2 regions of the Sorangium sp. So ce834 genome follow, and region 2 is predicted to be linked to the other one. Evidence: riboswitches for the same ligand, from Rfam matches in the RefSeq annotation. Region 2 holds a riboswitch; the other holds the start of a gene.
What was found. Region 2 has a riboswitch for cobalamin ahead of WMF20_RS22570 (dockerin type I domain-containing protein). Riboswitches for the same ligand answer to the same signal wherever they lie in the genome.
Positions count from the first base shown of each region.

Region 1: another riboswitch for cobalamin. It lies ahead of WMF20_RS02085 (energy-coupling factor ABC transporter permease); the one in region 2 lies ahead of WMF20_RS22570 (dockerin type I domain-containing protein).

Region 1 covers NZ_CP150351.1:549,338-555,466, reverse strand. Annotated here, with positions in the region: gene WMF20_RS02090 (enoyl-CoA hydratase/isomerase family protein) at 1-323, shown strand, start outside; cobalamin riboswitch at 1,593-1,796, shown strand; gene WMF20_RS02085 (energy-coupling factor ABC transporter permease) at 1,931-2,608, shown strand; gene WMF20_RS02080 (hypothetical protein) at 2,605-2,961, shown strand; gene WMF20_RS02075 (CbiQ family ECF transporter T component) at 2,951-3,700, shown strand; gene WMF20_RS02070 (energy-coupling factor ABC transporter ATP-binding protein) at 3,697-4,533, shown strand; gene WMF20_RS02065 (CbiX/SirB N-terminal domain-containing protein) at 4,509-5,696, shown strand; gene WMF20_RS02060 (TetR family transcriptional regulator) at 5,831-6,129, shown strand, end outside.
Region 2 covers NZ_CP150351.1:6,245,362-6,251,490, reverse strand. Annotated here, with positions in the region: gene WMF20_RS22575 (hypothetical protein) at 1-583, opposite strand, end outside; gene WMF20_RS22570 (dockerin type I domain-containing protein) at 651-2,057, opposite strand; cobalamin riboswitch at 2,306-2,513, opposite strand; gene WMF20_RS22565 (hypothetical protein) at 2,844-6,129, opposite strand, start outside.

The sequences.
Region 1 (6,129 bases), 5.7 Mb from region 2:
GCCCCGGCCGCGCACGCGAGCTCATCTACTCAGGCGACATGATCACCGCCGAGCAGGCGCTCTCGATCGGCCTCGTCAACGCCGTCTTCCCGGCGGCCGAGCTCCTCGCCCGCGCCCGCGAGACCGCCCTCAAGATCGCCTCGCGCGGGCCGCTCGCCGTCGCCGCCGCCAAGCGCGTCATCCTGCGCGGCGAGAGCCTCGACCTCACCGCCGCCAACGAGCTGGAAGCCCAGGCCTTCGCCGCGCTCTTCGGCAGCGAGGACCAACAGCTCGGAATGAAAGCGTTCCTGGCGAAATCGCAGGCCACGTTCACAGGAAAGTGAGTTTCCGAACAGCGCGCCAGAAGACCCAAAAAAAGACCGCGTGTCATGCTGGAGGGGGGCCAGACATGACCGCGGTAGGGAAACCGCAGCGGCGCGGAGAACGTCCGCTGCGGTGCTCGAGATAGCCCGCACGCGCTCCGGGCCGGGGGGGGAAACCGCGCCGGTGCGCATGCGGTGCTCGGAGTGTGGCACCCGGAAGCAGGTTGTCGATAACAAAGTGCAACCGATGCACGCGGATGAGCGGATTGCTCCCAGCACGATGACAGCCAGGAGACGGCGCAGCGCGCACACCGCCGATTCCCGCGAATGCGCGTTCGAGCCGGGCATACCCGCGCGGGAGCAGCGTCCGGCGGAGTCGCTCGCCGCACGCTCGAAAAGAGAGCACGAGAGCCCGCCCCGTCACGTCAGGCTCCGCGACGAAGCGAGCCAGACACGGAACACTTGCTCACAAGTAAAGAGCCAGGACGAACAAAGCACACTGCGGCGAGAAAATCACCGGAACGTGCGCCGCACGCGCGGGGCGGCGCACGCTCCGAGCGGGCCCCGGGGGCGAGCGGCGATCCCAGGACGAGCAAGTAAAGAGACTTTAACTACAGAAACACATCGCTTGCAGCTTTTTCGAGGAAGCTTGTCCGCGTGCGTCTCGGTCAATTTCGCGGACTCCACGTTGCGCGCGGAGGACGCGAACGCGCATCGCGCTGCCTGTCGGCGCGACAGGGCGGCGCCACGCGCGCAGGACACCACGGCAGCGGCGGACCGGCCGCTCGCAATGGCGCGAGGGCGGGCGCGGGACAGCGCGGGCCCCCGCCGCGCCGGACCTCCGGACGCCGGGAGCGCTCCGCGGACCGCGGCGGGCTGGACGGCACGCGGCGGCAGCCCGCGCGCGCGGTTCGTCACGGAGCTCGGTCCGGCGTGAGGTGCGCCCGCGCGGACCGCGGAGACAGCCGCCGCGAGCGCACCCGCGCGCGCCGCGAGACGGCCGCCGCGAGCGCACCCGCGCGCGCCGCGAGACGGCCGCCGCGAGCGCACCCGCGCGCGCCGCGAGACGGCCGCCGCGAGCGCACCCGCGCGCGCCGCGAGACGGCCGCCGCGAGCGCACCCGCGCGCGCCGCGAGACGGCCGCCGCGAGCGCACCCGCGCGCGCCGCGAGACGGCCGCCGCGAACGCGCCCGCGCGCCTCGGGGCAGCCCCGCGAGGCGAGCGCCTGCCCCGCGGCCGCGGCGCGACGTCCTTGACGCCGGGCGCGAAACGGGACTACCGAGCATCCATCTGACAATCCACACCTCGGGTGCCCTCTGGGCATAACAGGGAAGCCGGTGCGAAACCGGCGCGGTACCGCCACCGTGAGTGGGGAGCCGCCTCCAAAGACCACTGGGCCTCTGAAGAGGCCTGGGAAGGTGGACGCGGCGCTGGGAGCCCGAAAGGCTCCCTGAACCCATGAGCCGGGAGACCTACCCGAGCTCCCCACGAGGTGCAGCTTGCGCACGTCTTCGTGGCGTTCGGGTGCGGACTTCACCCGGAGCGCCGAAATCGGTCTTCACGGCCGCGCTATATCCATCGCCGCCGTGCTCTTCGCGACGCTGCTCGCGCCCCGGCCCGCGGCCGCGATGCACCTCGCGGAGGGCGTCCTGCCGCTCGGCTGGTGCGCGGTCTGGAACGCGCTCGCCCTGCCCTTCGTCGCCGTCGCCCTCCACCTGCTCCGGCGCCGCACCCGGAACGACGCCTTCTACAAGCCGTTCGTCGGCCTCATCGCCGCCGCCGTCTTCGCGATCTCGTGCATGCCCGTGCCGGTGCCGACCGCAGGGACCTGCTCCCACCCGTGCGGCACCGGGCTCGCCGCGGTGCTCATCGGCCCCTGGATGACCGTCCTCGTCACCGTGGTGGCGCTCCTCATCCAGGCCCTCTTCCTCGCCCACGGCGGGCTCACCACGCTCGGCGCCGACGTCGCGTCGATGGGCATCGCGGGCGCGTTCACCGGATATCTCGTCTTCCGGCTCGCGCGGCGCTGCGGCGCGAGCCTCTGGGTCGCGGGGTTCCTGGCCGGCGTGACGTCCGACTGGGCCACGTACGCGACCACGGCGCTCGAGCTCGCGCTCGGGCTCGCGGGCGACGGGTCGGTGGGATCCATGTTCACCGGCGTCGCCCTCGCCTTCGTCCCCACCCAGCTGCCGCTCGGCCTGCTCGAGGGCGCCATGACCGCGGGAGCGCTCGTCTTCCTGCGCGCCCGGCGGCCCGACATCCTCGAGCGGCTCCAGGTCGTCCCGCTCCCCGCGGGGGCGTCGTGACGCGGCGGGCCGCGCACCGCGCGCTGCCGGCGCTCGCGGGGGGCGCGCGCGCCGCGGCGCTGCGGCTCGCCGCCGCGCTCCCGGCCGCCGCCGCGCTCTGCCTCGCCGCGTGCGGCAACGCCTCGTGGGACGGGATCGACGAGGCCGTCGTCCGTCGCGTGGCCGAGGACGCCGGCCGCCACGACACGGGGCCGCTGTTCGCGGGCCTCGAGGGCGACCTCCTGCTCTTCGCGTTCCTCTGGGCAGGGCTCCTCTCCGGCTTCGCCCTCGGCTACTTCTCGCGCGTGCTCTTCGTGGAGCGCGCCGGCCAGCCCGCCGGCAAGCCCGGCGGCGACGGGCTCCGTGCGGATTGATCCCCCCGCGCGGCTCCGCGACGTGGATCCCCGGCTCCGCCTCGGGGCCGCCGTGGCCGCGTGCTGCGTCGCCGCGGGCGCGCGCTCGCCCTGGACGCCGGCCGCGCTGCTCGCCGTCGCGTGCGCGGCCCTCGCCCTCCAGGGCATGAGCGCGGGCGCCATCCTCCGCGCCTTCGCGCCCGCCGCGTGGCTCGGAGGGCTCGCCGCGGCCCTCGCGCTCGCGCTCACCCCGGGCGCGCCGCTCCTCGCGGGCGCGCCGTTCCCGCTCGACGCGATCGCGCGCGACGGGGCCCGCCGCGCCGCGGCCATCGCCGCGCGCGTCCTCGCGGCCGCCGCGGTGCTCCGGTGGCTCTCGAGCGCCGCCGCGCCCGCCGAGATCGAGGCGGCCCTCGCCGGGCTCGGCGCGCCCGCGGCCCTGGTCGAGCTGCTCGCGCTCGCGCGGCGCTTCGCCGGCGTGCTCCAGCGCGCCGCCGACAGCGCGTGGAGCGCCGCCGCGCTCCGCGGCGGGTTCGCGCGCCCGGGCGCCGCCGCGCGCTCGGCCGGCGCCGTCGCGGGCGTCGTGGCGCTCCGCACCCTGGAGCGCTCCGAGCACGCCGCCGTCGCCATGCAGCTCCGCGGCTACCGGGGGGAGCTCCCCGTCGCCGACCGCCGGCCGAGCGCGCCCGCCGCGAACCTCGCGTTCGCCGCCCTCGCCCTCGCGGCCCTCGGCCTCAGCGTCGCCGCCGGAGCGGCGGGATGAGCGCGATCGCCCTCCGCGCCCCCAGGGTCGGCTACCGCGGCGCCGAGCCCGCGCTGCGCGACGTGCGCCTCGACGTCGCCGAGGGCGAGTCCGTGGCGGTGCTCGGCGGCAACGGCGCCGGCAAGACCGCGCTGCTCCGGACGCTCGTCGGGCTCCTCCCCGCGCCCGGCGGCAGCGTCGAGATCGCGGGCCGCCGCGTGGGCTCGCCCTCGGACGCCGTGGCCGCGGGCGCCGCGCTCGTGCTCCAGGACCCGGACGACCAGCTGCTCGGCGCGACGCTCCTCGACGACGTCCTGTTCGGCCCGCGGAACCTGGGCCTGCCCGCGCCCGAGGCGCGGCGCCGCGCCGAGGCGGCGCTCGCGGCCGTGCAGATCGCGCACCTCGCCGGCCGCGCGATCGAGGCGCTGAGCTTCGGCGAGCGCAAGCGCGCGTGCATCGCCGGGATGCTCGCGATGCAGCCGCGCGTGCTCCTGCTCGACGAGCCGACCGCGGGGCTCGACCCGGAGGGCGAGCTCTCCCTGTGCCGGACGCTGCGCGCGCTCTCCGAGCAACAGGGCACCACGCTGGTCGCCGCGACGCACGCGGTCGACCTCGTGCCGCTCTTCGCGACGCGCGCGGTGCTGCTCGGCGACGGGCAGGTCCTCGCGGACGGGCCGCCGCGGGAGGTGTTCGCGGCCGGCGAGCTGCTCGCGCGGGCGCGGCTCCGGCGGCCGTGGGTCGCGGAGCTCTGGGCCCGGATGAGCCCGGCCGAGCCAGTCCACCCGCGCGGCCGCGCAGGGCTCCCGCTCACCCTGGAGGAGGCGCTCGCATGCATGACGAAGGGCTCCTGCTGATCGGCCACGGCAGCCGCGACGCCGCGTCGAACGCCGAGTTCGAGGCGCTCGTGGCCGATTACGGCGCGTCGCGGCCCGGGCTCGTGGTGCAGCACGGCTACATCGAGCTCGCGACGCCGTACCTCGCCGACGCGCTCGCGGCGCTCGCGGCGCGGGTGTCCCGGGTGGCGGTCGTGCCGCTGTTCCTGTTCGCGGCCGGGCACGTGAAGAACGACATCCCCCTGGCGCTCGAGCAGGCGCGGGCCGCGCACCCGGGCGTGCGCTTCTCGGCGGCGCGGCACCTCGGCGTGCACCCGGCGCTCGCGGAGGTCGCGTTCGAGCGCGCCGCGTCCGCGCTGCCGGACGACCCGGCGGCGCGCGCCCGGACGGCGCTCGTCGTGGTGGGGCGCGGGTCCAGCGACCCGGACGCGAACGGCGATTTCTGCAAGATGACGCGCCTCATCGGCGAGGGCCGGGGGCTGCTCCTGGTCGAGCCGACCTTCATCGGCGTCACGCGGCCCTCGGTCGAGGAGACGCTGGAGCGCGTCGCGCGCCAGCGGCCCGAGCGCGTCGTCGTGCTCCCCTATTTCCTCTTCGCCGGCCGGCTCATGACGAAGCTCGCCGAGCAGGTCGACCGCTTCGCGTCGACGTACCCGTGGATCCGCGCGTCGCTCGCGCCCCACCTCGGCCGGTCGAGCGCACTCTCGGGGCTGATCGACGAGCGCGCGCGCCAGGCGCTCGCCGGCGAGTCTCCCCTCCCCTGCGACACGTGCATGTACCGCACGGCCATGCCGGGGCTCGCCCGGGAGGTCGGCGGGCTCAAGGCGATGCTCTACAGCGTGCGCCACACGCTCACGCACACGCAGGCGTCGAACCACCCGCACGCCCACCGCCCGCTGCGCAAGCACGTGCTCGTCTGCGGCAACGCCGACTGCGTGGACCGCGGCAGCCTGGCGCTGCTCGAGTCGCTGCGCCGCCGCGTGAAGCAGGCCGGCCAGCAGCAGCAGATCCGCGTGACGAGGACGTCGTGCATGGGGCGCTGCGGCGAGGGGCCGACGGTCGCCGTCTACCCGGACGGCGTGTGGTACCGCGGCGTCCGCGAGGAGGACGCGAAGGACCTCGTGGAGGAGCACCTGCTCGGCGACCGGCTGGTGGCGCGGATCGTCGACGACATCATGCAGTGAGGCACGGCGCCCGGAGCCGCGCTCGAGCGTGGATCTCTGAAGCGCGGAGATAGCCCTTCCGTGGCCCCTGCCCGCGTCCCGCGCCGGGCGTCGCCCGATTTGACTCGTTTGTCCAAATGAGTCATATCAGTTCCGTGCCCGTCCGCCGCCCCGAAAAGCCCCGCGACCCTGCCCGGCGCACCAGGATCCTCGAGGCCGCCAGGCGCCTCTTCGCCGAGCGCGGCTTCAAGGGCGTGAACCTCGACGCCGTCGCCGCCGAGGCCGGCTGCGCGAAGGGCGCCCTCTACCTGGAGTTCGCCGACAAGGAGGCCCTCCTGCGCGAGGTGGTCGAGCAGGCCTTCGCCGCGATCCGCGCCCGCTTCGCCGCCGAGGTGATGGGCCTCGAGTCCCCGCTCGAGCGCCTCGTCGCGACCCTCCGCTTCGCCTACCGCCA
Region 2 (6,129 bases):
CGGTCGAGCCCCCGCAGCAACCTCCGCCCTTGGGAGGACCGAAGGCGATGTTCGGGAACCTGTCCTGTCCGTAGTTCGGGCCGGGCCCGAAGAGGTGGCTTACCACCTCGGAGGCGAACACCGTTTCCGCTCCCGTGCAGTCGACGCCGCCGCCGCCCACGCCGCTGCCGCCGTCGCCGCCCGCGCCGCCGTCGCCCGCGGCACCGCCGCTGCCCACGCCGCCGCCGTCGCCGCCCGCGCCGCCGTCGCCGCCAGACCCCCCTGCGCCGCCCGCGCCGCCGCCGCCCGCGCCGCCGTTTCCGCCTGCGCCGCCGTCTCCGCCTGCGCCGCCGCCGTCTCCGCCTGCGCCGTCGCCGCCAGATCCCCCTGCGCCGCCCGCGCCGCTCCCGGCGTCGTTCGACGACGTGCTCGCGCCGCCGCCCGAACCGGTGGCCCCTCCCTGACCGGTCGCGCCGCCGGATCCCTGCGCTGCCGTTCCTCCCATTCCCCCGGGGCCGCTCCCGGACGGCGAGCCCTCGGAGGAACAGGCGATGATCGTGAGCACCGACAGGAGCACGCTCGCGCGCGTGATACGAGAAACCATGAGACCTCCGAAGGCGAGCGCGCGCCGCGCCGGGGTGAACCCGGCGCGGCGCGCGCCCGCGTGCTGATCAGTAGAACGGCGCCGACGTGCCGTACCGCGCGAGATAGATGTTGTAATCGGCGGTGTTGATGCTCCCATCTCCATTGAAGTCGGCGTGCTGGTTGTACCCGGGGTCGCCCAGCTGGGTGCTCCACGACGCCACCAGGATGTTGTAATCGGCGGTGTCCACGTCGCCGTCGTTGTCGAGATCCGCGTCCGCGATGTTCCCGAATCCATCGCCGTCGGTGTCTCGCTGGTTCGCGTTCGCCGTGAGGTAGGCGTTGTCCGCGCCGTCCGGCACGCCGTCGCTGTCGGCGTCCGGCGCGCCGTCGGGGAAATAGAGCGTCACCTTCGGCGTCACCCCGATCTCCCAGAAATCCGAGGCGCTCCCGGCCGAGTAGCACTGCCCCGCGGGGGACGAGTACTCGTCCCCCGACGGGTTCCAGGCGATCGCCAGGGCGCTCGTGTGGCCGACGAACGCGATGGGCGACGTCGCGCTGTCGTCCTCGCACGCGTCCGGCGTCAGCTCGAGGTACTGCGACGAGCTCCCCTCGTTCACCGGCGTCTGGCTTCCCCCGACGACGCTCGCGACAACGCTGGCGCGGATGAGCGCGGCATAGCCGTTCTCGCTCGCGCCGCCGACGCCGAACGCGTCCCCGCCGCCCACGTGCAGGGCGTCGTCCCCGTCGAAGCCGAGCGCCGCCGCGCTCAGCACATTGCTCGCCAGGAGCGAGCCCTCGCTGCCGCCGTAGGCGTACGCGCTCGCCGTGCCGTCGATGACGTCCTGGATGTCGGCCGCCGCCCAGATCCTGAGCTCGCCGGTCCGGTTGGGCGAGGTCTGGTAGCCGATCCCGGTGACGAGGTTGCCCGCGGAGTCCACGGCGATCCCCCCGGAGGCGCCGGGGATGCTCGTGATCAGCGGGATCTCCGCGATCTGCGGCGCGGTCAGATCGAGGGCGTAGACGCCGCTCGTGTAGCCGCCCGGCCCGTTCCACCCGCCATTGATGACGAGCGCGTCGTTACCGTACCAGGCCCCGTCGTAGTAGTTGACGTCGAGCTCGATCACGTCCCCGTGGCTGAGCAGGTCGGGCGGCGAGGTGACGCTGAGGATCGAGCTCGGGAACACGAGCAGCGGCGCCCCGTAGCCGACGCCGAGCGCGATCGTGCTGCCGTCCGGCGAGATGGCGAGGAAGCTCGGATCCATCGGCCCGTCGCTCAGCGTCGCGACGGGCACGTAGACGCCAGATCCGTAGTTCTTCTGGAGGTACAAGGTCTGATCGTTGGCGACGAGGAGCCGCCCGGCCAGCTCGTATCCATCGATCTCCTCGGATGTCGTCGGGAACCCGTCCAGGGCTATGGACCACCCGTCGGCGATGGCGGGTAGGTCGAACGTATACGACGTGTTCCCCGCGTACTCGTCAAAGGCGTCCGCCAAGGCGGGCGGCGAGAGCAGGAGGAGCGCTGCGGCGACAGAAGATGCAGAAATGCGCACAGAGCCCGCCGCGACGCGCGGCGGCGCTGAACCTTGGGAGATGATCATCGGACCGACCCTTCGCCCCCGCGGGCGTTTGCGAAAGAAAGCTCGGGGGACGGATCGGAACCGGGACGGCGCGTGCGTCTGCGCCAGCTCGGACCTCCCCACCTCCCTCGAGGCTTCCAGGTCAAAACCGGCGCGGGATGTCTCCCCGACGCAGGATGTTGGCAGGTCTTCGGGCTCGCGAGCGCTCCGGCTCTCGCCGGGTTCCTACGGTCCACCGCTTCCCAGCCCGAAGGCCAGTGCTCGTCGTGGAGATCGTTCTCGCTTACCGCTGCGGGGCAGCCCCGGATTCGCACCGGGTTCCCTTTTGAGCCCCAGGCCGAAGCCAAGGGCACCAACACGAGGCACTACATATGGCGGTGCGATGCGCAGGTCAAGCGAGATGTTGGGGTGGGGGCAGGACGAGCGGACGAATGCAGCCCGTCCACTGTCGAAGATCGATGCGCCGGGCTTGGCCGTACAAGCCTTCGCCGCGTGCGCTCGCGGCACACTGACCCGATCGCCCCCAAGGTGCTCGAGCGGCAGTTCGACGCCCAGGCGCTCAACTATCTTGGTGACTGACGTGACGTGCGACCGCACACGCGGCTCGCCTGCATGAACCGATGGAGCTCGGATAAGGCCCATGTAGCCGCGCTCGCGCATGGTGAGACTGTCCGCGGAAGCGGGGGCGGACCACGGCGGCGCTCAGCGCGTCCAGCGCACCCCCGCGCGCCGAATTGCAGCGCGATCTTGCTGCGGGCTGCGATCGAGGAGCACGCGATCCGGGTCGACGACCACGGCGGCCGGACGGCGCTCCGACGTGAACGTCACGCGATCGGCGCCGGGGCTGCGCGTCGCGAGCACGCGGGAGAGCTCATTGCCGGCGTCGTCGAGCAGCGCGAGCGTCATGGGAGCCTGCGCCGAGGCCGGCGCGACGGAAGGGCGCCACGCGTGCCCCTCGAACGTGTATGGCGTGAACGCGAGATCCAGGCTGATATTCCAGCGCCCGTCCTCGCCGGGCACGCCGTCGGCCGAGAGGGCGCGGACGGCCCAGGACTCCACGGTTCGCAAGCCCTGTGCGGCCGAGCCGGCGCCGGGCAGCGCCTCCCATGTCGAGGCAAGGGACGCGAGGCTCGCACCCGGCGCTCCCCGGCCCCCTTGCACGCCGAGGTGCTGCCGGAGCGCGCCGTCGAAGGCGTCCGGGCCGAGCTCATCGCGAAGCCGCTGCATCGCGAGGCCCGCGTAGAGCGGCACGTACGCGCCCGCGTCCGCCTCCATCAGCGGGACGACAGGCTCGCGCGCCTCCGCGATCGAGCGCAGCACCTTCTCGCCGATGCGGTCCGAGATCGCCCTGCGGGTCTCCCGGCCGAGCACGGCATCGACGGTGACGAGGCCGCTCAGGACGGGCAATCCCTCTCCGAGCGTGGCGTAACCGGCGACGAGGGCGGGGTGCAGCCGATCGATCCACCAGCGTTTCGACAGGTGCCGCGCCGTCGCGAAGAGGACGCCCGGGTTCTCGGGAGCGTCGTCCCAGCCATCCTCTTCGGAAAGGAGCAGGACGTCGCCGAACAGCCCTGTCGCCTTGATCTCCCTCGGGACCTCGACGATGCGCACGCGTGGACGTCCATAATCGCCGTAGCGCGCCGACAAGGCGCCGAGCGACCGGACGGCCGCATCACAGAAGGCGCGCGCCACCGAGACCCGCTCGGGGTGGTGGTAGACGTCGACGGACACCTCGCCCTCTGCGCCCCCGAAGGTGCCGCTCGTGCGCGCGTAGCGGCCAGCGACGATGGCGAGCCGCTCGGACCCGGACACGCGCCCTTCGACCTGCCCGTGCCCCTCCGCCGCGCCCGAGACCACCAGCTCGAGCGCGTCCGGGGCCCGCACGGTGACGGCCAAGGGGAACGCCGTGCTCTCCAGGCCGTACGCTTGCTGGAAAGATGCCGCATCGGGGGCGCTCGGGAGCGGGCGCCGCGCTGGCAATCCAAGCTCGCGACGGTAACCCTCGGCGCGGAGCTCTCGTCGCCGATCGTACCCGAGCCTGGGGAGCAGGTCGCGGTCCTGGAGCCAGGCCCCCTCGGAGGACATCGGGTGCGGCTTGCCTTCGTTGGCGAACGACGGCCATGCCGCCGCGCCGCGCCAGGTGACGCGGACCGTCTCTCCGGACTCCAGGGGCCGCCCGAGCGTGATCCGGTGATGCCGCAGGCGATCGTCGCGGTCCCAGGACGCGATCGTTCGATCTTCCGCGTCGATGGCGGCGAGGGAGAGCTTCTCCGGGACGTCGAAGTCGAGCGCCTCGATGGGCCGCGATCCACCGTTCTCCAGCGTGAGCTCGTAGGCGATGCGCGCCTCGCGCTCCGCCGGGCGGAGCTCGACTTCGAGCTTTCCTTCCATCACACGCGGCCTCGGGGCAGCAGCGACCCCGACATACGTCGCCTCGTACGAGGCCGCCTCTGCGCGCTCCTCTCCCGGCGAGCGGTATCTGTTCTCGATGTTGACGGCCCTGTACACCCGGAGCCCGCAGAGGGCGCCGACGGCCACGATCCCGCCGAGCACCATCATCTGGCCCGACGAGCGCTCGCGCAGCGCGCGCTGAAGCCGAGCCCGGAAGGCGAGCTCCGTGCCGCGCGGCCACCAGAGGACCGCGGCGAACACGATCGCCGCGGCCACCGACAGCAGCCAGCCGTTCACCCAGATCGCCTGGGTGATCCACGGCGCGAGGCCGGTGAGGGGTGAATAGAAGACGTGGATCGGCATCGCGTACTGGAGCGCCGTCTGCGAGACCACGCTGAGCGAGTGGTTCATGACGCAGAGGAAGACGGCGCTGAACGCCAGGAAATGGGCCAGCGCGCGGCGCGAGACCACGCTGTAGAAGAAGAGCGCCAGCGCAGCGACCTGGAGGTTCGCGGGCCAGATGACGGCGAGCGCGAAGAACATGCCTTCGCGCGGGGCGAAGGTGGCGCGGTCGATCGCAAGCTCCACGAGGAGCAAGCTCAGCGTCGGGGCCAGCGCGAGCGCGAGGGCGAGCCCCGCGAGGGCGAGCGCGCGCGGGAGCGCGATCACCCACGTCGGCGCCGGAAGCGCGTCCTGGATCTGCGAGAAGCCGGCGTCCCGCTCGCGCGTGACCCAGCTGCCAGCGGAGGAGCAGAGAAAGATCGCCGTCGGCATGTAGAAGAACTCCACGAGCCGCAGCCCCACGAGGCCTGCCCAGGGCAGCTGCGGGCCGTCCGCCCCGCCGTCGAGCTGGAACATGGCGCTCGCCACCATGAGGATCAGCCCGAAGAGCAGCACCATCCGGGTGCCGCGCGCGCGGAGGCTCTCGGCGAGGAGCTGCCACGCGACGAGCGCGACCGCGCGGCCCTGCGCTCGGGTGTCGAAGCGCGCCTTCGCCTCGTGCCTCGGGAGCGCGGGCGCCTCGCTCGAGGTCTGCGCGCAGGATGGATGCCCGGGGCTCCGGGTCGCCTGCCCACGGCCCCACACCCCCCGTGATCCACCGGCCTCGCCCCGCTGGTAGCCGACGAGGAGCCGCTCCGCGCTCGGCCTCGCGAAAGCGGCGACGAGCGCGAGCGCACCGATTCCCATCACGCCGAGCCGGTTCGCCAGGAACGGCCCCGTCAGGCTCATCGTGCCGCGGATGCGTTCTTCGGCCGTCCAGTACGAGAGCTGCGCGGCGACGGAGTTATAGCCGATGGGGTCGAGCCACTCCCCTGCCTCGCGGTCCACGCCCCCTCGCCACAGCACGAGGATACCAACCATCCAGACGGCCATGACGAGAAAGGACAGCGCATACGCAGGCGCGGAGCGCCCGCTCCGCACGGCCGCGGCGAAGTAGAGGGTGCCGAATCCGAAGACGCTCGGCACGAGGAACAGCGCATAGGCGTGCGCGACCGCGCTCCAGGGCGTGGGCATGAACAGGTCGGCGCGCCCGGCGAGGTGACGCATCGCCATGGGCACCAGCACCCAGGAGATCGATACGGACGCGGCGACGACG